2 linked regions of the Celeribacter indicus genome follow. The main gene of each other region encodes a partner of the protein of the gene in region 2 in a complex. Links are inferred from orthologs where the notes say so. Each region holds a gene or a part of one and is shown on either strand. Other genes may lie near its edges. The genes, in order: accD and accC.

The links.
Region 1: the proteins of accC (region 2) and accD are in contact, whole or in part, in a solved structure (PDB 8UXZ), measured with the Escherichia coli proteins. The link is inferred for Celeribacter indicus from one-to-one orthologs.

Annotation. Positions count from the first base shown.
Region 1 is NZ_CP004393.1:550,023-564,305, forward strand. What follows is about bases 1-2,970. They hold accD (acetyl-CoA carboxylase, carboxyltransferase subunit beta), read right to left. Parts: upstream 1,988-2,970; coding sequence 1,013-1,987; downstream 1-1,012. Other genes in these bases: P73_RS02755 (bifunctional folylpolyglutamate synthase/dihydrofolate synthase), read right to left, coding at 1-1,016; P73_RS02765 (CPBP family intramembrane glutamic endopeptidase), read right to left, coding at 2,052-2,954. Also shown: P73_RS02770 (hypothetical protein), read left to right, coding at 3,136-3,738; P73_RS02775 (DUF6478 family protein), read left to right, coding at 3,867-4,637; P73_RS02780 (hypothetical protein), read left to right, coding at 4,650-5,036; P73_RS02785 (NADPH-dependent 2,4-dienoyl-CoA reductase), read left to right, coding at 5,111-7,129; P73_RS02790 (LysR family transcriptional regulator), read left to right, coding at 7,275-8,180; P73_RS02795 (OmpA family protein), read right to left, coding at 8,202-9,122; P73_RS02800 (GNAT family N-acetyltransferase), read right to left, coding at 9,134-9,853; P73_RS02805 (competence/damage-inducible protein A), read right to left, coding at 9,846-10,574; DNA/RNA nuclease SfsA, read left to right, coding at 10,621-11,313; map (type I methionyl aminopeptidase), read left to right, coding at 11,380-12,195; P73_RS02820 (HAD family hydrolase), read right to left, coding at 12,278-12,922; 16S rRNA (guanine(966)-N(2))-methyltransferase RsmD, read right to left, coding at 12,919-13,479; P73_RS02830 (NAD(P)/FAD-dependent oxidoreductase), read right to left, coding at 13,479-14,283.
Region 2 is NZ_CP004393.1:3,061,024-3,075,325, reverse strand. Bases 1,299-4,287 are described here. They hold accC (acetyl-CoA carboxylase biotin carboxylase subunit), read right to left. Parts: upstream 3,472-4,287; coding sequence 2,125-3,471; downstream 1,299-2,124. Other genes in these bases: P73_RS15265 (NAD(P)-dependent oxidoreductase), read left to right, coding at 4,252-4,287; accB (acetyl-CoA carboxylase biotin carboxyl carrier protein), read right to left, coding at 3,483-3,974; aat (leucyl/phenylalanyl-tRNA--protein transferase), read right to left, coding at 1,404-2,048; P73_RS15285 (DUF2155 domain-containing protein), read left to right, coding at 1,299-1,440. In the rest of the region: P73_RS15295 (NADH:ubiquinone oxidoreductase subunit NDUFA12), read left to right, coding at 45-428; outer membrane lipid asymmetry maintenance protein MlaD, read left to right, coding at 440-907; more of P73_RS15285, read left to right, coding at 904-1,298; more of P73_RS15265, read left to right, coding at 4,288-5,589; NAD-dependent dihydropyrimidine dehydrogenase subunit PreA, read left to right, coding at 5,593-6,894; P73_RS15255 (hypothetical protein), read right to left, coding at 7,008-7,619; P73_RS15250 (TetR family transcriptional regulator C-terminal domain-containing protein), read right to left, coding at 7,734-8,366; P73_RS15245 (Zn-dependent hydrolase), read left to right, coding at 8,614-9,876; hydA (dihydropyrimidinase), read left to right, coding at 9,982-11,433; P73_RS15235 (VOC family protein), read left to right, coding at 11,435-11,872; P73_RS15230 (ABC transporter ATP-binding protein), read left to right, coding at 11,869-12,648; P73_RS15225 (ABC transporter permease), read left to right, coding at 12,767-13,630; P73_RS15220 (ABC transporter permease), read left to right, coding at 13,627-14,302. UniProt on the Escherichia coli protein: This protein is a component of the acetyl coenzyme A carboxylase complex; first, biotin carboxylase catalyzes the carboxylation of the carrier protein and then the transcarboxylase transfers the carboxyl group to form malonyl-CoA.

The sequences.
Region 1 (14,283 bases), 2.5 Mb from region 2 along the record:
TTGAGCATGCCGCAGACTAGATGGGTCTCGCGCTGCGGAAGCCGATCGAGTGCTTCGGCCAGGGCCTCGCCTGCCGCAGGGTTGTGTCCGCCGTCGAGATAAAGCTCCGCCTTCGGCGCGGCCACGGTGAGCGGGCCCTCCTTGAGCCGCTGCATGCGCGCGGGCCAGTGAACGTCGGTCAGCGCCGCCTCGAGGGCGGCATCCCCGAAGCCGAGATGGCGCAGCGCCGCGAGGGCGGCGCCCGCGTTCAGGATCTGGTGATGCCCGGCAAGGCGCGGCAGGGGCAGGTCGCGCAGGCCGCGCTCGTCCTGATAGATCAGCCGTCCGCGCTCCTCCCAGACATGCCAGTGCTGTCCGTAGGCCAGGAGCGGGGCGTGCAGCCGGGCGGCGCGCTCCTCGATCACCGTGAGCGCCGCGTCGGGTTGCGGACCCACGATGCAGGGCACGTCCTTCTTGATGATGCCGGCCTTCTCGCCTGCGATCGCCTCGATCGTGTCGCCCAGGAACTGGGTGTGGTCGATGGAGATCGGCGTGATGATCGTGAGATCCGGCCGATCGATCACGTTCGTTGCGTCGAGCCGGCCGCCGAGCCCTACCTCGAGCAGCGTGTAATCCGCCGGGACCCGGCTCATCGCGAGCATCGCGGCGACCGTCGTGATCTCGAAATAGGTGATGGGGGCGCCGCCGTTGGCGCGTTCACATTCCTCGAGCACCTCCATCAGATCGGCCTCGTCGATCAGCTTTCCGGCCAGCCGGATGCGTTCGTGAAACCGTGCCAGATGCGGTGAAGTATAAGCATGGACACTCATGCCTGCCGCCTCGAGACCCGCACGGATCATCGCCTGGGTCGAGCCCTTGCCATTCGTTCCGGCGATGTGGATCACAGGCGGGAGCCTGGTCTCGGGATGGTCCAGCGCATCCAGAAGCCGCCACACGCGGTCGAGCACGAGGTCGATCACCTTCGGGTGCAGCGACATCATCCGCTCGAGGATGACGTCCGATGTGCGGGCGCTCACGTTTCGGCGCTCCCCTCGTCCTGTGCCGGCTGTTTCGCTTTCGGTTCAGGCGTCTGATCGGCGGGCTCCGTCTCTGCCGATGCGGCGGGTGCGGGCGCCGGCAGGTCCCCGGCCACGGCGGGCGGCAGGGAACCGAGCATGCGCAGGATCGTCACGAGTTCGCCCTTCATCGCGCGGCGATGGGTCACGCGGTCGAGCATGCCGTGATCGAGAAGATATTCGGCGCGCTGGAAGCCTTCGGGCAGTTTTTCCCGGATCGTCTGTTCGATCACGCGCGGCCCGGCAAAGCAGATCAGCGCATTGGGTTCGGCGATCTGCACGTCGCCGAGCATCGCGTAAGAGGCCGTGACGCCGCCCGTGGTCGGGTGGGTCAGCACGACGATGTAGGGAAGGCCCGCCTCCTTGAGCATCTCGATGGCCACGGTCGTGCGCGGCATCTGCATGAGCGACAGGATCCCCTCCTGCATCCGCGCGCCGCCCGCCGCCGAGAACATGATGAACGGGCGCTTCAGCGCGATGGCGCGTTCGACGCCGGCGATGAAGGCATTGCCGACATACATGCCCATCGAGCCGCCCATGAAGGAAAAGTCCTGTGCCGCGGCAACGACGGGCGTGCGTCCGATCTCGCCCTCCGCGACCAGCATCGCCTCTTTTTCTCCCGTCGCCTTCTGCGCCGCGCGCATCCGTTCGGGATAGCGTTTCTGATCGCGGAATTTCAGCGGATCCTCGATCGGCATCGGCACGGCGACCTCGGAAAAGATCCCGCCGTCGAATATCGCGGTGAAGCGGTCGCGCGGCGTGATGTGCATGTGATGGTCGCAATTGGTGCAGACGTTGAGGTTTTCCGTCAGCTCCCGGTGGAACAGCATCGTGCCGCATTCGGGGCATTTCGTCCAAAGATTGTCCGGTGTGTCCCGCTTCGAGAAGAGCGAGTTGATCTTCGGGCGGACGTAATTGGAAATCCAGTTCATGAGCGCGCCTTTGGACGTTGCGGTGATTGGCCCCCCAGATAAGGCCACACGCCGGGAAATGCAATCAACGCCTGAGCGCGAGGCGGGCGGCGAGCCAGGTGACGACCAGCAGGATCGTTTCGAAGGCGATCACCTTCGGATCGGTGTAGAGCGCGGCGATCTCGGCGGTCTGGACCATCCGTCCGAAGCCCGAGAGATTGCTGGCCTGCGGGACGAGCAGCATCGCGGCCGCATTGTTGATGAAATGCAGTGCGCAGGCCGGACCGATCGTGCCGGAGCGCGCGGTGAGATCGCCGGCAAGAAGCCCGAAGCCGGTGGCCCAGATCACCGGAAAGAATTCCGCGCCCTGCCCGAAGGACGAGATATGGCCGAGGCCGAACAGCAGCGCCGAGGCGACGAGGCCGAACGCGTAGGAGCGGGACACAGCGATGATCTGGCTTTGCAGATATCCGCGGAAGACGATTTCCTCGGCCGTGATCTGGATCATGATCCCGAGCACCGCGAAAGGCAGCCAGAACAGCCACGCCCGCGTCGGGAGATTCTCCGAGATCTGGACTTCGGCTCCCGTATCCCAGGGCAGGACCATCGCAAGGAATACGAGCGGGCCGACCCATTTCAGCACGGAGACGAACTGCCGCCGCAGGCGGGCGGCGGGGCCGGTCAGGTCCCGCAGGCCGCGCGCGTGCAGCCGCCGCGCAAGCACGAGCGCGGCGAGCAGGGTGATGGCGAAGCCCGACAGGATCGTGAACAGCCCGCCCGGCGTCGTCCCGATGGCGAAGCTGCCGCCAGGTCCCTGCGCGACGAGGCGCAACTCGGGCGCGGCAAGTCCGATGAGCGTATAGAAGACCGGCCCGACCGCGATGGTGACGAAGAACAGCGCGAGGATCGCGGCAAAGAGGCGCCAGCGTTCGGGACGACGGCTGGCGGAGGCGATGATCGGCGCGTAAGGGTGGAAGCTGGCGGACACGGGAAGGGTACACCTGTCACTTGACGGAGACTGAAGAAGCGATAGCAGGTTGCGCCAGGCGACGAAAGGCGGCCGCAGGCGGAACCCCGCCGAGGCGGGCATGCGCGGCCGGCACCGGCGCGGTGCGAACGGGAACGACGGAGGCAGGAACATGGGGCGGGAAGGACGCGGTGTCCGGAGGATGACCGGGGCGGCCATGGCGGCGGCCGTGGCGCTGGCGCTGACGGCCTGTCAGATGCCGCCGCCCGGAACGGGCGCCGGGGCCGGTCTGCCGCGCCGGGTGACACTCGTGCAGAGCGGGCTGAGCGTCGAGGGGCCGGCGGGGTTCTGCGTGGACACGGCCTCGGTCCGGGATACGGCGGAGGGCGGTTTCGTCCTGCTCGCGCAATGTACGCGCGCGACCGGCGGCGGTGGGCCCGCGCTTCTCACCCTGTCCGTCTCTCCCCCGCTCGCGGCTCCCGGTGCCTTCGCACCGGCGCGCCTTGCGGAATTTTTCGCGACGGCGGAGGGGCGCGCGGTCCTGTCGCGTGCCGGGCGGGCGGACACGGTGCGTGTGCTCGAAAGCCGGAGCGGTGAAGGGGCGTTCCTGCTTCACGCGCGCGACACCGCACCTCCGCCCATCGCGGGGCTCGACGACGACTACTGGCGCGTGCTCTTCGTCCTCGACGGGCGGCTGATGACGGCGACGGCCACCGGGTTCGAGGCAACCCCGGTCTCCGCGGGCGCGCTGAAGGCGCTGCTCGCGCGCTTCCGCATCGCGCTCGAACGTGCCAATCCCGTCTAGGGCTTGATATTCCAAGAAAAGCTGTTGCGGAAATGGAACCAGACCCCTGATTTTTCCGATCCTTGTTGAGTAGGAAGCCGTGGCCGGCATAGTCTGCGCCGAACGGTTGGACAAAGGCTTCGCCAAAGATGCGTCGGTTTCGCGACTACCTGGAAAAACGGCTCAACGGGATTTCGAGCGGGCGCTGGAAAAGGCGGGCGGATCTGGCCGGTGCGCTCGATCTGGCCACGCTACGGCGGCTGCGCGGGCAGGCGAAGCAGTTGCGCCGGGAACTCGACCGTTTTCTCTTCGTGGCGGAGGGGCGCCTCGCCCTTCCGCTCATCGGGTCGAATGCGATGCAATTGCCTCTCTATACCGAATTCTCCTATCGCCCCGAACTCTGGCGCGGGCCGATCCCGTCGCGTGGCGCGTCCGCCGTCCCGGCGAAGACCATGATCGGCAGCGAGGCGACGCTGTTCCACGACTGCCGGATTTCCGAACTGACCTACCGGCAGGTCCGCAACCTGTCCGAACAGGACCTTGCGCCTTTCGGGGTGCAGATCGACGTCTTCCGCTTCGACGGCTCCTTCCTGTCGCTGTCGATCGACATGCCCGAAGAGGCCTGTCACGGCCTCGGCCGCCGCCACCTGGTGCGGCTCGATTTCGACATCGGGCTCGAGAAGCCGATCGAGATCTTCTCGCGGCTGAACGTGAAGCATGGCCCCAATCTGGAGCAGGTGGTACGCGAATTGCCGTTGCACAGCGACGAGACCTTTGTCGAATTCGACCTGGCCTATACGAAGCTCAACGAGAAGCGGGTGGAGAAGGTGTGGATCGACCTGATTTTCGAGGGTCCGGAAATGAACCAGATCTACCTGCGGGATCTGACCCTGTCGCGCCGTCCGCGCGCGGAACTCTGAGGGAGGGAAAGGATGAGCGATCTGACGCTGGTGAAGACGCGGCTCAGGGCCGGGGTCTGGGAGGGCGAGCTTCATGTCCCGCCGGGTCACGAGGCGCAGCCCGATATCGAGGTGAGCTGCCTCGATCAACAGGTGCCGGGCCATGAGCTGCGCGCGGATCCCGATCGCGCGGGGGTGTGGCTCTTCCGCTTTGCCATTCCCTCCGGGCTGGTCAGCGACGGCGTGCAGACGTTTCTTTTCACCGATCGCGCGACGGGAGACAGGCTCGGATCCTTCTCGCTGATCGCGGGGGAGGCGGCGGCCGACGATCTGCTTGCGGAAATGGCCTTGCTGCGCCAGGAACTCGACCTGCTGAAACGCGCCTTCCGCCGCCATTGCGTCGAGACCGGCGGGACGTGAGCCGGCCCTGACGCCGCGTTTCGGATGACAGCCTGCGCGCGCCCGCGCATCCTTGGCGCGCAAGGGAGGTCCACATGACGCAGTATCCGCATCTTCTCGCCCCGCTCGACCTGGGCTTCGTCACGTTGCGCAACCGCACGCTGATGGGGTCGATGCACACCGGGCTCGAGGAGCGCGGCGACTGGGGGGCGGTGGCGGAATTCTATGCCGCCCGCGCCCGTGGCGGTGTCGGTCTCATCGTCACCGGCGGCATGGCCCCGAACCGGGAGGGCGGCGTCTATCCCGGCGCGGCGGGGCTGTTCACGGAGACGGACATCGCCAATCACCGGACGGTCACCGACCGCGTCCATGCCGAGGGCGGAAAGATCGCGATGCAGATCCTGAACGCCGGACGCTATGCCTACAGCCCCGATTGTGTCGCCCCCTCCGCGATCAAATCGCCGATTTCTCCCTTCAGGCCGCGCGAGCTCGACGAGGCGGGAATCGAGAAGCAGATCGCCGATTACGCGACGGCGGCGGTGCGGGCGAAGGAGGCGGGCTACGACGGGGTCGAGGTGATGGGGTCGGAGGGCTATCTTATCAACCAGTTCCTCGTCGCCCACACCAACCGGCGCGAGGACCGCTGGGGCGGATCCTACGAGAACCGCATGCGCTTTGCCGTCGAGGTGGTGAGGCGGGTACGCGCGGCGGTGGGGCCTGACTTCATCCTGATCTACCGCATTTCCATGATCGACCTCATCCCCGGCGGCTCCACCTGGGACGAGGTCGTGACGCTCGCCCGCGAGATCGAGGCGGCGGGCGCGAGCATCCTCAACACCGGGATCGGCTGGCACGAGGCGCGGGTGCCAACCATCGCGACCTCCGTGCCGCGCCGGGCCTTCACATGGGTGACGCAGAAGATGATGGGCGAGGTTGCGATCCCTGTCATCACGTCGAACCGGATCAACGATCCTGCGGTGGCGGATCGCATCCTGGCGGAGGGCTGCGCGGACATGGTGTCCATGGCGCGTCCCTTCCTCGCCGATCCCGATTTCGTCGCGAAGGCCGCCGGGGGCCGCGCCGCGGAGATTGCGCCCTGCATCGCCTGCAACCAGGCCTGTCTCGATCACACGTTTTCGGGCAAGCTCACCACCTGCCTCGTCAATCCGCGCGCCTGTCACGAGACCGAGCTCGTCTACGCGCCGGCCGATGCGCCGAAACGGATCGCGGTCGTCGGGGCGGGCCCCGCGGGAATGACCGCGGCGATCATTGCCGCCGGGCGCGGGCATCGCGTGACGCTGTTCGACCGCGCCGGGGCGGCGGGCGGGCAGCTCAACATGGCGCGCGTCATTCCCGGCAAGGAGGAGTTCCACGGGCTCGTCGCGTGGTTCGACACACTGCTCGTGCGCAATGGCGTCGAGATGCGGCTGGGGACCGAGGCGACGGCGGAGGGGCTCGCAGCTTTCGACGAGATCGTGATCGCGACCGGGGTGCGTCCCCGCGATCCGGAAATCCCCGGCCAGAACGATCACGGCAATACCGTGAGCTATATCGACGTGTTGCGCGATCGCGTGCCGGTGGGGCGGCGCGTGGCGGTCGTCGGTGCCGGAGGGATCGGTTTCGACGTCTCCGAGTTCCTTGTCACCGGACACAGCCCGACGCTCGATCTGCCGGAGTGGAAGGTGGAATGGGGCATCACCGACCCCGCCCGCGCCCGCGGTGGCATCGCCCCGGAGGGGCCGCGGCCGGAGGCACCGCTGCGCGAAGTCACGCTCTTGCAGCGCAAGGCGGAAAAGCCGGGCCGGCGTCTCGGTAAGACCACGGGCTGGATCCATCGTGCCACGCTTCAGATGAAGGGGGTGCGGATGATCGGCGGCGTGAGCTATGACGCGGTGACGCCCGAGGGGCTGCTCATCACGAGGGACGGCGTCCAGCAGCTTGTCGAGGCGGACACGATCGTGCTTTGCGCCGGTCAGATCTCCGAGCGCGGGCTTGTCGATATGCTTGAAAAGGCGGGGATATCCTGCCACGTCATCGGCGGCGCGGATGTTGCGGCGGAACTCGACGCGAAACGTGCGATAGATCAGGGTGCGCGTCTCGCCGCCCGGCTCTGATCGCGCGGCGGGTCGGGGAGGGGCGGTTTCCCGCGACAACACGATTTCCGCAACACCACGCTATTGTCCCCGGCCTTCCCCATTCTCGCCCGAATTGGACGGGATAAGGCAGGTCTGAGGGACAAGATCGCAGGTAGACACGCAGATGGATCGACTGACTGAAATGGAAGCCTTCGCCACGGTGGTGGATCAGGGCGGTTTCACGGATGCGGCCAAGAAGATGGGAATTTCGAAATCCGCCGTTTCCAAACATGTCTCCTCGCTCGAGGCCCGGCTCGGCGCGCGCCTGCTCAACCGCACGACCCGCCGGGTGAGTCCGACGGAGATCGGGCTGGCCTATTACGACCGCGCCTGCCGGGTGCTGAACGATGCGGGGGAGGCGGATGCGCTCGTCACCTCGATGCAATCCGCGCCCTCGGGACTTCTGCGCATTTCCGTCGCGACCGATTTCGGGGTCAACCACCTCTCGCCGGTGCTGGGCGACTTCTTGGCCGAATTTCCCGATATCACCGTGAACATGGTGCTCAACAACCGCTATGTCGAACTCATCTCCGAGGGTTTCGACATGGCGGTGCGGATCGGCGAGCTCGAGGACAGCACATTGCGCGCGCGCAAGCTGACCGAGACGACGAAACGCATGGTCGGCGCGCCCGCCTATTTCCAGAAATTCGGCCGTCCGCAGAAGATCGACGATCTCAACGAGCACAAGCTGCTGCATTATTCGAACCAGTCGAGCGGGGCCGTCTGGAAGCTCACCGCGCCCTCGGGAGAAAAGCGCCAGATCCGCACCGCCGGATGGCTGACGGTGAATGACGGGCAGTCGCTGCTGAACGCCTGCATTTCCGGCCTCGGCATCGCCTACCTGCCGTCCTTCCTCTATGCCGACGCGATGGAAAAGGGCCTGATCGAGGAGGCGATCCCCGGCCTGCCGACGGATATGCAGGGCATCTATGCGGTCTATCCTCCCGGCCGATTCACCCAGCCGAAGGTGCGCGCCTTCATTGATTTTCTCGTGGGGGCCTTTGCGGACAAGGGGCCGGAGAAGTGGTGATCTGAGCCCGAAGCGCCGTCCTCACGGCGGCGAGGAAAGCACGGCCTCGACCCGCCTGTTTCTTTCGCGCCCCTCCTCCGTCGCGTTGGAGGCGCGGGGGGCAAGGAAACCGACGCCCTGCGCTTCGATCTGCGCGGGATCGACACCATGGACCGTCACGAGACGCGCCCGCACTGCCTCCGCCCGTTGCCGCGAGAGCGCGGTATTTCCCGACAGGCTGCCGACCGTGTCGGTGTGCCCGACGAGCACCACATGCGCGGTCGGATGGTCCGCCAGCCATCCGGCGAGCCGCACGAGCGAGGAAAACGGTCCCGGCCCGAGCGCCGCCGCCCCGGTTTCGAAGGACAGATCGTCGAGCGCGACACGCCCGCGCGCCGCGAGCGCGGCGGCGATGTCGGTGGGTGCGGACGCCCCCGCGCCGGTGCCTTGTCCCCCGTCGACCGGCCTCAGCGCGATCTCCGGCGTCTCCGCCGGGGTCACCGTCGTGATCTGGATATAGCCCGTCTGTGGCGCCCGGCTGGTCAGCACCGCGACAGCCCGGCCTTCGTCATGGACGGCGAGGAGATAGCGGAAATCGCCGAGATCGACATGCATCCCCGGCTCGGGCAGCAGGTCGAGCAGATAGCGGAAATCGAAACCGCCACAGTCCCGGTCGGCGCAGGTAAAGCGAATGTCGAATCCTTCTTCCGCGAGTTGCGCGCGCAGAAGCGAAAGCATTTGCAGGCTCGTGAGAGCGGTGGCGGGCAGCCTGTAGGCGACATGGAGCACGTCGCCCTCAAGCGTGAGCCGCGCCGTCTCGTCGCCCTCGAACGGACCGGTGGGAAAGGATTGTGCGGTGAAGGGGACCCTGCGTCGCGCGGTCTCGCTCGCCGTGCCGGGAAGGTCGAGCGCATGGGCGCCGGCGGCGCTGAGGCAGAGGAAAAGGCAGGCGGCGCGGAACATCGGCAGAGGCTTCAGATTTTTGTCCTGTAGTGGTATCGGCCCACCTCGTGCATTCCAAGCGAAGAATAGAGCGCCCGCGCCGCCGCGTTTTCCGCCGTGACCTGAAGCGCGAGTGTCCGCGCCCCTGCACCTCGCGCCCAGTGCGCGGCCGAGGCGACGAGCCGGCGCGCGATGCCCCGGCGCCGCTCGGCCTGCGGGACCTCGAGCGCGTGGACCACGGCGATGTGCTGTGCGACGGCGACGAAGGCCGCGCCGCACGGCCGCTCCTCATGCCGGGCGAGCAGGGCCGTCTTCGGTCCCTCCACCCGCTCCATCACGCCGAGCCGAGCCGCGTCGATGCCACCGGCCTCCCAGATTTCCCGCTGGACCGCGATTGGCGGCCAGCAGGCGAAACCGGCCTCGGGATCGGCGTCGGGCAGGATGGCAAGATCGGCGGCAAGGCAGAGGGAGGGGTCGCCTATGCGATAGCCGCGTCGCTCAAGCACCCGGTCGAAAGCGTCCTGCCCCTGCCGGACCTGGAACAGCGGTGTTCGTCCGGCGGCGGCAAAGCGGCTCTCGATCCTGTCGAGGTCCGTTTCGGAGAATACCCCCTCCAGTGTCGCGGCGGAGACACGGCGGCCGCCACCGGCCCCGTCGCGCCAGATGAAGGGGCCGCATGGCGCCTGTCGGGCAGAGGGCCATGTCGCCTCGAAGGCGGCGAAATGGCGCGTGGCGCCGATCTGCTCAGACATCGGCCGGGAAGAGACCGGCAAGCTCTATGAGAGCCGCTTCGACCTGGGTTCCGTCCTGTCCACGGATCACGACATTCGTGCCGTAGGCGCCATTGTCCTGGAAGGGATAGGAGCCCATGGACAGCTCGGGATATTTCTCGGCAAGCGTCTTGAGCGGTGTGGCGACCGAACTTTCCGGCCGGTCGATGCGATAGCTTTGCGACAGGAGCGGCTGGCCGCCCGTAAGCGTCGGCAGGAGCGAGGCGACCATCGCCTCGAAGATCGCCGGCACGCCCGCCATGACATGAACGTTCTCGAGCGAGAAGCCCGGTGCAATGGAGATGGGATTGTCGATGAGCGCCGCCCCGTCGGGAATGCGCGCCATGCGCATCCGCGCCTCGTTCGCTTCGACTCCGCGCCGCTGGAAATGGGCCTCGAGTAGGGCGCGCGCATCGTCGCGGATGCCGATCGCGCGGCCGAAGGCCTCCGCGATGCAATCGGCGGTGATGTCGTCATGGGTGGGCCCGATGCCGCCGGAGGTGAAGACATGATCATAGGCCGCCGACAGCGCGCGCACGGCGGAGACGATGGCCACCCGGTCGTCGCAGACGAACCGCGCCTCCCTGAGGTCGATCCCGATCCGCGTGAGCTCACCCGCGAGATGGTGCATGTTCACATCGCGCGTGCGGCCGGACAGGATCTCGTCCCCGATGATGAGGATCGCGGCGGTCGGATTGGGCATGGGGGCCTCCTTGAGTGGGCTTCCCTTTCGGTATAGTCCTCGCCACATGCGCTTTCAAACCCCGTTGATCCCCGCGGTTCTCCTGCGTCGCTATAAAAGGTTCCTCGCGGATATCCGTCTTCCCGACGGGCGCGAGGTGACGGCGCATTGTCCCAATCCCGGCTCGATGATCGGCCTTTCGGAGCCGGGTCTGCCTGTCTGGGTCGAACCGAACGACGATTCGCGCAGGAAGCTCCGATACGGGCTGCGGATCGTCGAACTGGGCGCGGCGCGGGTCGTCGTCGACACCGGTGTCGCCAACCGCGTCGTGGCGGAGGCCCTGATCGCGGGGCGGATTCCGGGGCTTGCCGGCGAAATCCGCGCCGAAGTGCGCTATGGCGAAAGATCGCGTGCCGATTTCCTCGTGACCGCAGGAGGCCGCCGGACCTGGGTCGAGGTGAAATCCGTCACCCTGTCGCGCGAGGCGGGGCTCGCCGAATTCCCGGATGCGAAGACCGCGCGCGGGGCGCGGCATCTGGGCGAGCTTGCCGCGCGCGTGGCCGAGGGGGATCGCGCGGTCATGCTCTATCTCGTCTGCCGCGACGATTGCGACCGCTTCGCCCCCGCTTCCGACATCGACCCCGTCTATGCCGCGGCCGCACGGGCCGCGCGGGGCGCGGGCGTCGAAACCATGGTCTTCGCGAGCACCATCACACCGGAGCAGGTGAGTTTCGACACGCGCCCTTTGCGACAGTTGTAGCCCGTCGCCACTGGCCTCCCGCGCCTGAAGCGCTTATATCGGGCGGGTAAGCTATGGAGTGGACCCTTGGACGAGACGCATCGCGGCCGCATCACCAAAGACGGAATTCGCATCTATGAGGACGCCGATTTTGCCGGCATGCGGGCCGCGGGTCGGGTCGCCGCGCAGATCCTCGACGAGGTCGCGCCCCTGGTCGTGCCCGGCGTGGAGACCGCGGAGCTCGATGCCTTCATCGAGAGGCGCGTGACCGAGCTCGGCGCCACCTCCGCCACGATCGGCTACAAGGGCTACCGGCATGCCTCCTGCATTTCCGTGAACCATGTCGTCTGCCACGGCATTCCCGGCGGCAAGAAGCTGAAGGATGGCGATATCCTCAATATCGACGTGACGGTGATCCTGGACGGCTGGTTCGGGGACACTTCGCGCATGTATGTCGCGGGCAAGCTGAGCCGGAAGGCCGAGCGGCTGCTACAGGTGACCCATGACAGCCTGATGATCGGGATCGACATGGTGAAGCCGGGAAACACGTTCGGCGATATCGGCCATGCGATCCAGACCTATGTTGAGGCGCAGCGCATGTCGGTGGTGCGCGATTTCTGCGGCCACGGGCTCGGCCGGGTGTTCCACGCGCCGCCGAACGTGCTCCACTACGGGAGGGAGGGCACGGGGCCGGTGCTCGAGGAAGGCATGTTCTTCACCATCGAGCCGATGGTGAACCTTGGCCGGCCGGAGACGAAGGTGCTGGCCGACGACTGGACCGCGGTCACCCGCGACAAGTCGCTTTCGGCGCAGTTCGAGCATTCGATCGGCGTCACCGCGACGGGCTGCGAGATCTTCACGCTCTCCCCGGCGGGCAGGTTCCATCCGACCTGGGGCGCCTGATTTTCCTTCCGATCCTGTTTGAAAAGGCCGCCTCCGGGCGGCCTTTCTGAGTATTTGGAGCAGCAAAAAGCCCGCCGGAGGCTCAGAGGCCGAGGCGCGCCGGAAGGTGCGACATGTCGTCCAGATGTTCGGCACCTTCCGCCACGAGCCGCGCCCCGTCGCCATGCGGGTCGAACCCGAAACAGCGCATTCCCGCGAGGCGCGCGGCGATGCAGCCCGAGGGGCTGTCGTCGACCACGGCGCAGTCCTCCGGCGCGACGCCCATCTGTTCGGCGGCGATGAGGAACAGGCCGGGATCGGGTTTCGCGACGCCATGGGTATGGGCGGAATGGATGCGCCCCTCGAGCCGGGCATGGAAGGCCGGATGACCGCCGAGCGTGACCGCCATCTTCTCCATCGGGCCGTTCGAGCCGACGCAATAGGGAATGCCCGCCGCATCGAGCGCATCGAGTGTCGCCTCGATCCCCGCGACGAGCGGCACGCCCTCGAGGATCTCGTAGATGCGCGGGTAGACGTCCACCTCCCAGTTGTCGGGCAGCGGCACACCGGCCGCGCGGGCCCGTTCTGCGACGGTCTTCATCGTGCCGCCGATGTATTTTGCCTCGAGCTCCGCGAGGGAGACGGGATGGCCGAGGGCGGCGAATTCGTCACAAAGGAAATCGAGCAGGGGCGGTTCGCTGTCGACGAGTACGCCGTCGCAGTCGAAGATCACGCATTTTACGGTCATTCGGGCTCCAGAAAGCTGATTTTCGTGTCGCCGTAACGGCGGGTGTCGAGAAGGGCAAGCGCTTCGGGGACCTCGATCTCTGCACTGTCCTCCCAGACGACGAGGGCGCGCGGCGCCAGCCAACCGCCTGCGAGCGCGGCGGAGAGGGCTTTTTCACCGATGCCCTTGCCATAGGGGGGATCGAGGAAGACCAGGTCGCAGGGCGGGCCGGGATTGACGGGCAGGCGGGTCGCATCCGCACGCAGCAGCGTCGTCTGCCCGGCGGCGTTGCAGAGCGCGATGTTGCGGGAAATCAGGTCCTGCGCCTTGCGCCCGTCGTCGACGAAGGTGACATGCGCCGCCCCGCGCGACAGCGCCTCGAGCCCGAGCGCGCCGGTGCCCGCGAAGAGGTCGAGCACCCGCGCGTCGGTGATCGGATCGCCGAACCTGCCGCCCGAGAGCACGTTGAACAGGCTCTCGCGCACCCGGTCCGTCGTCGGCCGCAGATGCGCGGCGGCATCGCCCTTTCCGACCGCGGCGAGCGCGCGCCCGCGATATCTTCCCGCGATGATCCGCATCAGCCGCGCATCAGCGTCTTGAGGTCGGTGGCGGGGTCGGCCACCAGGTCGGGATCGGCGGACCGCCCCGCCTCGATCAGGCGCTTGGCCACCATGTAGCTGCGGGGATCGTTCATCGCGTCGATGGCGATAAGGTGGCCGTCCCGGTAGTACCAGTGCGACCGGGCGCCCTCGCCCTCGCGACTCACGACCCGGTCATGGCCCGCGGAGAGGCCGGCGATCTGGAGTTTCACGTCGTACTGATCGGACCAGAACCACGGTTTCGCGATATAGGTCTCCTCGCCCCCCATCATGTTCTTTGCCGCGATTTCGCCCTGGTCTATCGCGTTGCCGACGGATTCGAGCCGGATCTGCCTGCCGAGGTGCGGAAAGGAGGCGCAGTCGCCCGCCGCATAGATATGCGGATCGGAGGTGCGGGCATGGGCGTCGGTGCGGATGCCGTTCTCGAGCACCAGCCCCGCCTGTTCGGCAAGCCGGGTGTCGGGCGTGATGCCGGTGCCGACGATGACGAAATCGACCTCGAGTTCGGTCCCGTCGGTCAGCAGGGCGCCGGACACCCGGCGCTCCCCGGTCAGCCGCTCAAGACCGACGCCCTCGCGCAGATCGACGCCGTGACGGCGGTGCAGCGCGCGGAAATAATCGGAGGTCTCCTTTGCGGCAACCCGCCGGAGAATACGCTCGGCCGCCTCGATCAGCGTGACCTTCAGCCCCTTCTTTGCCGCCACGGCGGCCGCCTCCAGCCCGATATATCCGCCACCGACGACGAGGACGGAGGCGCCTTCGCGGAATTCCGGGGCCATGGCA
Region 2 (14,302 bases):
TGGTCCATAGATTGCCCAAGCGAACTTCGAAAGGTGACGGATCCATGGGTATCGTGAACACTCTCTTGCGCGCGCTCGTCTGGTGGAAGGACGGAACCATCGGGACACAGCTTTTCACCTGGCGCCACGGGATCAAGGTGGGCGAGGACGCCCAGGGCAACCGCTTCTACCGCAACGAGGCCGACACCCGCCGCTGGGTCGTCTATAACGGCGATATCGAGGCGTCGCGGGTCTCCCCGGAATGGCACGGCTGGCTGCATCACACCTTCGCGAACCATCCCGGCCACGAGGCGCTGGCGCATAAGGAATGGGAAATGCCGCATGTGGAGAACCTGACCGGCACCCCCGCCGCCTATGCTCCCGCCGGTTCCATCCGTCGTCCCAAACCGATCGTGCGTCAGGATTACGAAGCCTGGCAGCCCGAATAAGGCCGTTCGTCATGTCCGAGAATCCCACAGAAATCGCGGTGGGCGCCGGCGTCGTCGCGCTTGCCATCGGCTTCCTGGTCTATGCCGGGCAGCTCACCGGCTTTGCCACCGGTCCGCAGGACAGCTATCGGCTGACCGCCTCCTTCCGCTCCGCCGAGGGGATCTCCACCGGCACCGACGTGCGGCTTGCGGGGGTGAAGGTCGGCACCGTCACCGGGCTCGGTCTCGACCGGGAGACCTTTCGCGCCGAGGCGCAGCTCACGCTCGACGGCAATGTCCTCCTGCCCGACGACACGGCTGCGCTGATCTCCTCCGAGGGGCTGCTCGGCGGCAATTTCGTCGAGCTTCTTCCCGGCGGTTCGATGTTCAATTTCGAGGACGGACAGGTGATCGCCGACACGCAGGGATCGGTGAGCCTGATCAACCTGCTGCTCAAGTTCGTCACCGGGAGTTCCGAAGACGGGAGCGAGCTGGAATGAGCCGTCTCGGCATCGTCCTGATGGCCGCATTCATCGCCTGCGGCGGCGCGCAGGCGCAGGAGCCGGGGTTCAGCGACGATCTCGACACCGGCATCGACGATATCGAGATCACCCCGCTCGAAGAGGACGAGGAGGGCGGGTTCGGCGAGGGGCTGTCGCTCGAGGAGCTACAGCGCCTGCCCGACGAGGGGTTCCAGGACGAGCTCAACGACATCACCACCGAATTCCGCGACACCGTCGCCTCCTCCTCGGGCGCGACGCTGCGCGCGCTCGACAAGCTGACGGGGCGGGTCGAGGATCTGGGCGCGGGTGTCGGGGACATGGTGCGCTTCGGCCGGATCGAGATCTTTCTCGGCGATTGCCGCTATCCCGAAGGCAACCCCTCGGGCGACGCCTATGCCTATCTGACCGTGCGGGTCGACGGGACGGAGGATCCGGTCTTCTCCGGCTGGATGATCGCGTCGAGCCCGGCGCTGAACGCGATGGATCACCAGCGCTACGACCTCTGGCCGCTGTCCTGTAGCACGTCCTGAGGCGTCAGCTCTCCGGTCGGCGCGCAGAAATCCGCCCGCCTTTCCATGGCCTTTCGCAACAATGCCCGATAGTCGGCGCGGGGGATCTCGATGCCGCCGAGAGAGGCGAGGTGGGGCGTGAGAAACTGTGTGTCGAAGAGGGTGAAGCCCGTGCGCCGCAGCCGCGCGACGGTATAGGCGAGTGCGACCTTGGACGCGTCGGTTTCCCGCGAGAACATGCTTTCCCCGAAAAACGCCGTGCCGAGCGCGAGGCCATAGATCCCGCCGACGAGCCGCCCGTCGCGCCAGACCTCGCAGGAATGGCCGAACCCCATCTCGAACAGCCGGGTGTAGAGCGCGAGGATCGTGGCGTTGATCCAGGTTTCCTCGCGATCCGCGCAGCCGGTCATGACGCCGGCGAAATCGCGGTCGAAGGTGACGGAGAAGCGCCCCGAACGGATCACGCGGGCCAGCGAGCGGGAGATGTGGAACCCGTCGAGCGGGATGATCCCCCGCATCCGCGGGTCGACCCAGAACAGCGCGGGATCCTCCCGGCTTTCGGCCATGGGAAAGACGCCGTTCGCATAGGCCTGAAGGATCAGTTCCGGGGTCAGCTCGACATGGTTCATGATCCGACTCTGGCGGCTCTTTCATCAAAAGAAAAGGCCGCCTCGCGGACGGCCTTTCCACAATCATGCAAGGGGCTTAGCCCAGGTTGGTCTCGAGCCATTTCTCGAGCCAGTGGATGTTGTAGTTGCCGGCCTGGATATCGGGCTCTTCGAGGAGTGCGTGGAACAGCGGAATCGTCGTGTCCACGCCGTCCACGATCAGCTCGCCGAGCGCGCGACGCAGCCGTGCGAGCGCTTCGGGCCGGTCGCGGCCGTGCACGATCAGCTTGCCGATGAGGCTGTCGTAATAGGGCGGGATCGAATAGCCGGTGTAGAGCGCGCTGTCCATGCGCACGCCGAGGCCGCCGGGCGCGTGATATTGCGTGACCTTGCCGGGGCAGGGCGCGAAATTGGGCAGGCGTTCGGCATTGATCCGCACTTCGATCGCATGGCCGTCGATCCTGAGATCGTCCTGGGTGAAGGACAGCCTGTTTCCCGCCGCCACGCGGATCTGCTCGCGCACGAGATCCTGGCCGAAGATCGCCTCCGTCACCGGATGCTCCACCTGAAGGCGGGTGTTCATCTCGATGAAATAGAAATTGCCGTCCTCGTAGAGGAATTCGATCGTGCCGGCGCCCCTGTAGCCCATTTCCGCGATGGCCCTGGCGCAGATGCCGCCGATCTCGGCGCGCTCCGCGGCGCTGATCGAGGGGCCGGGGGCTTCCTCAAAGACCTTCTGGTGGCGGCGCTGGAGCGAACAGTCGCGTTCGCCCAGGTGGATGCCGCCGCCCTGGCCGTCGCCGAAGACCTGCACTTCGATGTGACGCGGCTTCTGGAGGTATTTCTCCATGTAGACCTCGTCATTGCCGAAGGCGGCCTTGGCCTCCGAACGCGCGGTGCGGAAGGCGACCTCGAGCTCGGCCTCCGATTTCGCGACCTTCATCCCGCGCCCGCCGCCGCCGGCGGTGGCCTTGATGATGACGGGATAGCCCATCTCCGCCGCCGTCTTCTTCGCGGCGTCCACATCCGGGACACCGCCCTTCGAGCCGGGAACGACCGGGATCCCCAGCCGTTCGGCGGTTTCCTTTGCCGTGATCTTGTCGCCCATCTGGCGGATATGTTCCGCCGAGGGGCCGATGAAGGTCAGGTCGTGGTCCTCGACGATCTGCACGAAGGCGGCGTTTTCCGACAGGAAGCCATAGCCCGGATGGATCGCCTGCGCCCCGGTGATCTCGCAGGCGGCGATGATCGCGGGGAAGGAGAGATAGGACTGGGCCGAGGAATTCGGCCCGATGCACACGGCCTCGTCGGCCATACGCACATGCATCGCATCGGCATCCGCCGTGGAATGGACCGCCACGGAAGCGATGCCCATCTCGCGGCAGGCGCGGATCACCCGGAGGGCGATTTCGCCACGGTTGGCGATGAGGATCTTATCGAACATCGGGGACGCCCTTATTCGATGATCATCAGCGGCGCGCCGAATTCGACCGGAGTGCCGTCCTCGACGAGCACGCGCCTGACCGTGCCGGATTTCGGAGCGGGGATGTGATTCATCGTCTTCATCGCCTCGACGATCAGCAGCGTCTGGCCCTCGGAGACCTGGTCACCGACCTTGACGAAGGGGGCGGCGCCCGGTTCCGCGGCGAGATAGGCGGTCCCGACCATCGGGGAGGAGACGGCGTTCGGATCGTTCGCGGGGTCACCCGCCTCGGCGGGGGCGGCAGGCGCTGCCGCCGCGGGTGCGGCGCCGGGCGCGGGAAGGGCCGCCGGGGCCGGCGCGGCGGCGACTGTCTGGACGACCTCTTTCACCTTGGACACCCGCACGTTCAGGCGATCGTTCTCGCCATATTCGCGTTTCACCTCGAGCTCGGTCAGGTCGTTGGCATTGAGCAGTGCGGCCAGAGCCTCGATGAAGGCCACGTCGGCGTCGTTCTGTTTTGTCATAGGGTCACTCGGTTTCTGCCGCCCGTCTTCGTGGCGGGCTTTTCATGGGTCTGGTCCCGTATATAAGCCTTGTAACGTTGCGTGAAAACCCGATATCCGGCCTGCGCCCCCGCCGCCGCGCCGAAACTCTGCGCAAGTTTTGGGCGCGCACGCATCAATCTTTGGCGAAAGCGGGGCTCCGTGGAGGATTTGTGCGCGGCCAATATTTTACCGCTTGATAAAATTCCTGCCCCTGCCACGCTGGTCACGACGAAGCAAGCCACAGGGAGCAAGCCCGATGTCCATTTCTCCGATGACGCCCGGCCTCGCCGCCGGGCGCCTGCCGAAGGACAGCTACGCCGCGCATTTTTCCGACCTGCACCCGCCGCTCGATGCCCATGAGGCGCAGGTCGCGGCGGACCGCTGCTATTTCTGCCACGACGCGCCCTGCATGACTGCCTGTCCGACCTCGATCGACGTGCCGCTCTTCATCCGGCAGATCCTGACCGGAACGCCGGAGGCGGCGGCAAAGACGATCTTCGATCAGAACATCCTCGGCGGCATGTGCGCCCGCGTCTGCCCGACGGAAACGCTGTGCGAACAGGCCTGCGTGCGCGAGACCGCCGAGGGCCGGCCGGTCGAGATCGGGCGGCTGCAACGCTATGCGACCGACAGCCTGATGGCGAAGAATTCCCATCCCTTCTCGCGCGCGGCGCCGACCGGCAAGCGGGTGGCGGTGGTCGGCGCGGGGCCTGCGGGGCTTTCGGCGGCGCACCGTCTCGCGATGCGCGGCCACGATGTCACCGTCTTCGACGCGCGTCCGAAACCCGGCGGGCTCAATGAATACGGGATCGCCTCCTACAAGGCGCCGGAGGGCTTCGCGCAGAAGGAGGTCGACTGGCTCATGCAGATCGGCGGGATCGCCGTCGAAACCGGCAGGGCCCTGGGCGCCGGGCTGACGCTCGAGGGGCTGAAGGCGGAGTTCGACGCGGTGTTCCTTGCCATCGGTCTCGCGGGGGTGAATGCGCTCCGGGCCGAGGGCGAGGAAAAGGAGAACGTGCGCGACGCGGTGGAGTTCATCGCGGATCTGCGCCAGTCGAACGACCTTTCGACCTTGCCGGTGGGGCGCGACGTGGTGGTGATCGGCGGCGGCATGACCGCGGTAGACGCCGCCGTGCAGGCGAAGCTCCTGGGCGCGCGGACCGTCACCATGCTCTACCGGCGGGGCCGGGAGCGGATGGGGGCTTCCGAATACGAACAGGATCTCGCCGCCTCGAGGGGCGTCCGCATCGTCTACAATGCCCGGCCGGTGCGGGTGATCGGCAACGGGGCCTGCGCCGAGGTCGAATGCGAATACACGGTCGAGGAGAACGGCGCGCTCGTGAGCACCGGCGAGACCTTTCGCCTGCCGGCCGACCAGCTGTTCAAGGCCATCGGCCAGACGCTCGCCGGCGCGCCGGACGGCCTGAGGATCGAGGGCGGCAAGATCGCGGTGAGCGCGACGGGCCGCACGTCCGTGGCACGCGTCTGGGCCGGGGGCGATTGCGCGAGCGGGGGCGAAGACCTCACCGTGACGGCGGTCGCCGAGGGGCGCGATGCCGCCGACGATATCCACGCCAAGCTGATGGAGGGCTGAGCCATGGCCGATCTGACGAGCGATTTTTGCGGGATCAAGAGCCCGAACCCCTTCTGGCTCGCCTCCGCGCCGCCGACCGACAAGGAATATAACGTCCGCCGCGCCTTCGAGGCCGGATGGGGCGGCGTCGTGTGGAAGACGCTGGGGGAGGCGGGGCCGCCGGTGGTGAATGTCAACGGCCCGCGCTATGGCGCCGTTCACGGCGCCGACCGGCGGCTCCTGGCGCTCAACAATATCGAGCTGATCACCGACCGTCCGCTCGAGGTCAATCTCGAGGAGATGACGCGGGTCAAGCGGGACTATCCCGACCGCGCGCTGATCGCGTCGGTCATGGTGCCCTGCACGGAAGAGGCGTGGACGGAGATCCTGCCGCGCATCGCGGAAACCGGCTGCGACGGGTTCGAGCTCAATTTCGGCTGCCCGCATGGCATGGCCGAGCGCGGGATGGGATCGGCGGTCGGGCAGGTGCCCGAATATATCGAGATGGTCGCGCGCTGGTGCAAGGCGGCAACCGGCCTGCCGGTGATCGTCAAGCTGACGCCCAATGTCACGAATATCCTCGGCCCGGCGGAGGCGGCGCTGCGTGGCGGCGCGGATGCGGTGTCGCTGATCAACACGGTGAATTCGATCACCTCGGTCGATCTCGACAGTTTCGCGCCGCAGCCGACGATCGACGGGAAGGGCACGCATGGCGGCCTCTGTGGCCCGGCGGTCAAGCCCATTGCGCTCAACATGGTGGCGGAGATCGCGCGCAACCCGGCGACGGCGGGCCTGCCGATCTCGGGGATCGGCGGGGTGACAACCTGGCGTGACGCGGCGGAATTCCTCGCCCTCGGCGCCTCCAACGTGCAGGTGTGCACGGCGGCGATGACCTATGGCTTCAAGGTCGTGCAGGAGATGATTTCGGGTCTCGGCCAGTATATGGACGAGAAGGGATTCGCCTCGGTCTCCGACCTGTCGCGCAAGGCGGTGCCGAACGTCACCGACTGGCAGTATCTCAACCTCAACCATGTGACGAAGGCGGTGATCAGTCAGGACGACTGCATCAAATGCGGCCGCTGCTACATCGCCTGCGAGGACACGTCGCATCAGGCCATTGCCATGTCGCCGGACCGCAGCTTCACCGTGAAGGACGAGGATTGCGTCGCCTGCAACCTCTGCGTCAATGTCTGCCCGGTGGAGGGCTGTATCACGATGAAGACTCTGCCGCACGGCGCGGTGGACGCGCGCACCGGGCGCGAGGTCGGAGATTACGCCAACTGGACGACCCACCCGAACAACGTGATGGCCTGTTCGGCGGAATGAGCCGGACGTGCGCCGGGGGGCGGCCTGTCGGCCGGCTCCGGCGCCGATCCCGCCGCGCGGGCGCCGCGCGACGCGGGAGAGGGGGCATCCGCGCCGTTCCTACGCCAACGCCGTCAGTCCGCGGCGCGTTCGTCCGGGGGGTCTGCCAGCGCGGCATGGTTGTCCGGCGTGGTCTCCTGGATGTCTCGCGGGCGCGCCTGGGGCAGGGCCTCCCGGTCCGTCTGTGCCCGGTCCGTCCCTGCTGTGTCATCGGGAGGGGGCGCCGCGGGGACGTGCTCCGGCGCCCCATGCGGCTGCGGTCGCGGCACCGGGGCGATCGCGGCCTCGTCGGCCTCCCTCGCGCGCTTTGCTTCGAGCCTGGCGATGGCCATGCGCAGATCGCGCTCGACCTCGAGCACGGAGGCCTGAAAGGCCGGCGTCGGCCCGGCGATCACATCATCGGGCAAGGGGTCGCGAGCGGGCGCCATGCTGCCCGTCCTTGCGTCCCGCTTTCCGGCCTGCGGATCACCAGAGGGGTCGCCGGAGCCGCCATGCCCGCCGGCGCCGTGGTGCCGCGTGAATGCGGCGCCCGTCTGTCCGGCAAACCCGTTTCCGTTCGTGAATGTCGCCGCCCCGTCGGTCGCTGTTTCCGCGATCGGAGGGACGGCGGGCCTTGGCGGATCCGGCGATGGCCTGAAGGCGAAGCCGCCGCCTCCGAAGGCCGGCACGCCCGTGATAGTCGTCATGCCCTGGCTCCTTGTGCAAAAGGAGCCCCCACCTGTTTCCCATATCCGAGGATAGGCGAGTCGCGGGGGTGAGCGCAGCCGAAATCGGTGCAGATGGTTAACGCGCCCCGCTGTCTAGGGTGTCAGCATCCGCCGGTAGAGCGTTTCGAGAAACACCCGCGCGTCCTCGAAATGCGAGTCGCCGTCGGGATGGAGGATGCCGCGGATCTGCGCGTCGAAATCGGCGTAATGCTGGGTTGTCGCCCAGATCGAGAAGATCAGGTGATAGGGGTTGGTCGGCGCGATCCTGCCCTGGGCGATCCAGTCCTCGATCACCGCGGCCTTGGTCTCGACGAGGCTGCGCAGCTCGCCCTCGATCTTGTCGAGGATGTTCGGCGCACCCTGCACGATCTCGTTGGCAAAGAGGCGGCTTTCGCGCGGGTATTCGCGCGCCATCTCGAGCTTGCGCAAAACATAGGCGAGGATCTCCTCGACCGGCTCGCCATCTGCCCGCATTTCGCGCAGCGGATCGAGCCATGTCTGCATCAGCCCGTCGATCAGGGCGCGGTGGATGGCGACTTTCGAAGGAAAATAATAGAGCAGGTTCGGCTTCGACAGCCCCGCCGCCCGCGCGATCTGGTCCAGCGTCGCGCCGCGAAACCCGTGCTGGGAAAAGACCTCCAGAGCGGCTTCGAGGATCGTTTCCGTGTTCTTTCTCTGTATCCTGGTGCGTGGTTGCCGGCCGGGCATATGCATCTCGATTCCCATATTTTGCGCGGTTCCTCCCGTTACCGCATCATCCTTGCCAAAAAAAGCGTCATGTCGAAGCGGGAATCGCCTTAAAACCGGACTCGGACCGCCTTTGCCCGGTTTTTCGGCAAGTGGCATCTTCGGGGCCGGCGGGCGTTGCTGTTAGTGTGCCCTTGACCAAATGGTCAAACCGAACCGGAAACGACCGGAACACGAGGCGGGCTGCGCCGCGACCCGCGCCCCGCCGGAGAGGAAAGGACAGTGCATGACCGCCGCGACATCTGCCCCGGCTGAAAACCTCAGGATCAACTCCGGGCGCCTCTGGGACAGCCTGATGGAGATGGCGAAGATCGGACCGGGGGTGGCGGGGGGCAACAACCGCCAGACGCTGACCGACGCGGATGCCGAGGGGCGCGCGGTGTTTCAGACCTGGTGCGAGGCGGCGGGGATGACCACGGGCGTCGATGCCATGGGCACGATGTTCATGACGCGCGCGGGGACGGATCCCGAGGCGCTGCCGGTCTATGTCGGGTCGCATCTCGACACCCAGCCCACGGGCGGGAAATACGACGGCGTCCTCGGTGTGCTCGGCGCGCTCGAACTGGTGCGCACGCTGAACGATCTCGACATTCGGACGAAACATCCGATCGTCGTCACCAACTGGGCCAACGAGGAGGGCGCGCGCTTCGCGCCCGCCATGCTGGCCTCCGGCGTCTTCGCGGGCAAGCACACGCTCGACTATGCCTATGGCCGCACCGACCTCGAGGGCAAGACCTACGGCGGGGAGCTCGCGCGGATCGGCTGGAAGGGCGAGGAGGAGGTCGGCGCGCGCCGGATGCACGCCTATTACGAGCTTCATATCGAACAGGGTCCGATCCTCGAGGCCGAGGGCCGGGAGATCGGCGTCGTGACCCATTGCCAGGGCCTGTGGTGGCTCGAATTCACCCTCACCGGCAAGGAGGCGCATACCGGCTCGACGCCGATGGCGATGCGGACCAATGCGGGGCTCGCCATGGCGCGCATCCTCGAGATGGTGCAGGAGGTCGCGATGGCGCACCAGCCGAACGCGGTGGGCGGCGTCGGGCAGATGCAGTTCACCCCGAATTCGCGCAACGTGCTGCCCGGAAAGGTGGTGTTCACCGTGGATATCCGCAGCCCCGATCTCGACAAGCTCACCTCGATGCGCAGCCGGATCGAGGCGCGTGCGGCGGAGATCTGCGCCGGGCTCGGCGTGGAATGCGCGGTGGAGCCGGTCGGACATTTCGATCCCGTGACCTTCGCCCCGGACCTGGTCGCGAATGTGCGCGCCGCGGCGGAGCGCCTGGGCTACAGCCATATGGATCTCGTTTCGGGCGCGGGGCACGATGCCTGCTGGGCTGCGGCGGTGGCGCCCGCGACGATGGTGATGTGTCCCTGCGTGGGCGGGCTGTCGCATAACGAGGCCGAGGAGATCACCCCCGAATGGGCGGCGGCGGGCACGGATGTGCTGCTGCATGCGGTGCTGGAGACGGCCGGGATCGCGGAGTGAGGCGGCGGGGCGAGGGGCCAGCCCCTCGCGCTCCCCGGAATATTTGAGAGCAGATGAAGGGCAGGGACGCGGCGGACGTCCCGCGTGCCCGAGAAGGAGAGGGAAATGAGCAAAGTCATCAAGGGCGGCACCATCGTCACCGCGGACCTGACCTATGAGGCGGATGTGAAGATCGAGGACGGCCGGATCGTGGAGATCGGGCCGGATCTTTCCGGTGACGAGGTGCTGGATGCGTCGGGCTGTTTCGTGATGCCGGGCGGGATCGACCCGCATACCCATCTCGAGATGCCGTTCATGGGCACCTATTCCAGCGACGATTTCGCCTCCGGCACCCGCGCGGCGCTTGCGGGCGGGACGACGATGGTGGTCGACTTCTGTCTGCCCGCGCCGGGCGAGAGCCTTCTCGACGCGATCAAGGTCTGGGACAACAAATCGGTGCAGGCCTGTTGCGACTATTCCTTCCACATGGCGATCACCTGGTGGGGAGAGCAGGTCTTCGACGAGATGAAGGCGGTGACCGAGAAGGGGATCAACACCTTCAAGCATTTCATGGCCTACAAGGGCTCGCTCATGGTGAACGACGACGAGATGTTCGCCTCCTTCCGGCGCTGCGCGGAACTGGGCGCGACGCCGCTCGTGCATGCCGAGAACGGCGACGTGGTGGCGGAACTCACCGCGCGGCTGCTGGCCGAGGGCAACACCGGCCCGGAGGCCCATGCCTATTCGCGCCCCGCCCAGGTCGAGGGCGAGGCCACGAACCGCGCGATCATGATCGCCGACATGGCGGGCGCGCCGCTCTATGTGGTGCATACCTCCTGCGAGGAGGCGCATGAGGCGATCCGGCGCGCGAAGATGCAGGGCAAGCGCGTCTGGGGCGAGCCGCTGATCCAGCATCTCGTGCTCGACGAGAGCGAATATTTCAACGAGGACTGGGACCATGCCGCGCGCCGGGTGATGAGCCCGCCCTTCCGAAACAAGCAGCATCAGGACAGCCTCTGGGCCGGTCTCGCCTCGGGCACGCTTTCCTGCGTCGCCACGGACCATTGCGCCTTCACGACCGAGCAGAAGCGGTTCGGCGCCGGCGATTTCTCGAAGATCCCGAACGGGACCGGCGGGCTCGAGGACCGTCTTCCGGTGCTCTGGACCTGCGGGGTCGAGACGGGGCGGATCACGATGAATGAATTCGTGGCCGTAACCTCCACGAATATCGCCAAAATCCTGAACTGCTATCCGAAGAAGGGCGCGATCCTCGTCGGCGCGGATGCGGATATCGTGGTGATGGATCCCTCGATGAAAAAGACGATCTCCGCGGCCACGCAGGCCTCCGCCATCGACTACAACGTGTTCGAGGGGATCGAGGTGACGGCGCTGCCGCGCTACGTGCTCACCCGTGGCCATGTGGCGGTGGACAGGGGGGCGCTGAAGGCGCAGGAAGGCCATGGCGAATTCGTTGCCCGCGATCCGAATGCGACGGTGAACAAGGCCCTGTCGAAATGGAAGGACCTGACCGCGCCGCGGCCCGTGGCGCGGGCGGGGATCCCGGCGACGGGCGTGTGACGTGGCGCGTGCTCCCGAAGTTTGCGGTGTCCTCGAAGCGGCGGTCTATGTGACGGATCTCGACGCGGCGCAGGCGTTCTACGAGGGCCTTCTCGGGCTCGAGGTGATCGTGCGCGTGGAGGGGCGGCATGCGTTCTTTCGCGCCGGGCCGGACAGCGAGAGCGTGGTCCTGTGTTTCATCGCGGAGGCGACGCGGGTTCCGCCGCCGCCCGGCGCGCGCCTGCCCGTGCCTCCGCACGGGGCGGAGGGACAGGGCCATGTCGCGCTGGCGGTCGCGTCCGAACACCTGGCCGGATGGGCCGACTATCTGAAGGAAAACAATGTGGAGATAGAGGCGGATTTCCTCTGGCCGACCGGCAGGAGGTCGATCTACCTGCGCGACCCGGCGGGCAACAGCGTGGAACTGGCGGACCGGGGCCTGTGGAGGGGGGAGGCATGACGGCGCGGCCGGTCATCGACGCGCAGCATGTCGATCTCACCTTCCGGACGGGTGACGGGCCGGTGCAGGCGCTCAGGGATGTCTCCCTGCGGATCGACAAGGGCGATTTCGTCTCCTTCATCGGGCCGTCGGGCTGTGGCAAGACGACCTTCCTGCGCTGCATCGCCGGGCTCGAGACGCCGACGGGCGGCACGCTCGAGGTCAACGGGCTGAGCCCGGAGGAGGCCCGCAAATCAAGGGCTTATGGCTATGTCTTCCAAGCCGCCGGGCTGTATCCCTGGCGCACGATCGCGGGCAATATCAAGCTGCCGCTGGAGATCATGGGCTTTCCGAAGGCCGATCAGGACGCGCGTGTGGAGAAGGTGCTCGATCTCGTGGACCTGACGGGCTTTGGCCGGAAATTCCCCTGGCAGCTCTCCGGCGGGATGCAGCAGCGCGCCTCCATCGCGCGTGCGCTGGCCTTCGATGCCGGGATCCTGCTCATGGACGAACCCTTTGGTGCGCTTGACGAAATCGTGCGCGACCGGCTCAACGAGGAGCTTCTGCGCCTCTGGGCGGCGACGGAGAAGACCATCGGCTTCGTGACCCATTCGATCCCGGAGGCGGTCTATCTCTCGACCAGGATCGTCGTGATGAGCCCGCGGCCGGGGCGGATCACGGATGTGATCGAAAGCCCGCTGCCGAGGGAGCGGCCGCTCGAGATCCGCGACACGCCGGAGTTCATCGCGATCGCGCACCGGGTGCGCGAGGGGCTGCGGGCGGGGCACGAGGCATGATCGGATTTGCGTCGGACTTGCGTCGGACTTTTGTCGGGCCTCGCCGGGACGCGCGGCGGGCTGCTTCATCTGCTCATAAATATCCGGTCCGGCGCCGGTTGCGGGCGGGAGGCCGGGCATGAGGAACCTCCTTCCCGTCCTCACGGTGCTCGCCGTCCTGCTCCTCGTCTGGTACGGGGCGGCGATCCGGATGAACAGCCAGTGGACCCATGACCAGGCCGCGCGGGCGGGGGAGGAGGTGTCCTTCGGCGCGCTCGTCGCGGACACGCTGTCGCAGGAGCGCCCGAAACTTCCCGCGCCGCATCAGGTCGCGGCGGAGATCTGGAAGACGACGGCGGAGCTGCGCCCGACCTCGCGGCGCTCGCTCGTCTATCACGGCTGGGTCACGCTGTCGGCGACGCTCGTCGGCTTCGGGATCGGGACGCTCGCGGGCATCGCGCTCGCCGTCGGGATCGTGCACAACCGGGCGATGGACCTCGGCGTGATGCCCTGGGCCATCGCCTCGCAGACCATCCCGATCCTCGCCATCGCGCCGATGATCATCGTGGTGCTGAATTCGATGGGGATCTCCGGGCTGATCCCGAAGTCGATCATCGCCGCCTACCTCTCCTTCTTTCCGGTGGCCGTGGGCATGGTGAAGGGGCTGCGCGCGCCCGACCAGATGCAGCTCGACCTGATGAAGACCTATAACGCGGGCGGGGCGGAGACCTTTCGCAAGCTGAGGCTGCCCTCGTCGATGCCCTATCTCTTCGCCTCGCTGAAAGTGGCCATCGCGGCGGCGCTCGTCGGTACGATCGTGGCCGAACTGCCCTCGGGGGCGACGCGCGGCCTCGGCGCGCGGCTCCTGTCGGGGAGCTATTACGGCCAGACGGTGCAGATCTGGTCGGCGCTCTTTGCCGCGGCGGCCCTTGCGGCGGCGCTCGTGGGGATCGTCGGCGCGCTCGAGAGGGGCGTTCTGAAACGGATGGGGATGGCGCGATGACCCTTGTCCATGTCGCGCTCGTCCTCGCCGTCTGGCTCGGCCTCTGGTGGCTCAACACCCGGCTTGCCGCGCAGGCGCGGACGCGCTGGCTCGTGCCGGTCCTGTTCGGGGTGACGCTCCTGCTGATCTGGGAACTCGCCGTCCGGCTGTTCGGGGTCTCGCCGGTGATCCTGCCCGCCCCCACGGCGATCTGGGCACGGATCACCTCCTCGGCGCCGATCCTCTGGACGGATTTCGTGCAGACCATCGTCAAGGGGGCGCTCACCGGCTATCTGCTCGGCTGCGGCGCGGCCGGTCTCACCGCCATCGCCATCGACCGCTCGCCCTTTCTGCAACGCGGGCTCCTGCCGGTGGGGAATTTCGTCGCCGCCCTGCCGATCGTGGGCATCGCGCCGATCCTCGTGATGTGGTTCGGCTTCGACTGGCAGTCGAAAGCCGCGGTGGTGGTGGTGATGGTGTTCTTTCCCGTGCTCGTGAACACGGTTGCGGGGCTCCAGGCGGCGGATGCGATGCAGCGCGACCTGATGCGCACCTATGGCGCCTCCTACCGGCAGACGCTGTTGAAGCTGCGGCTGCCGGCGGCGATGCCCTTTGTTTTCAACGGGCTCAAAATTGCGACGACGCTGGCGCTTATCGGGGCGATCGTCGCGGAATTCTTCGGCTCCCCGATCA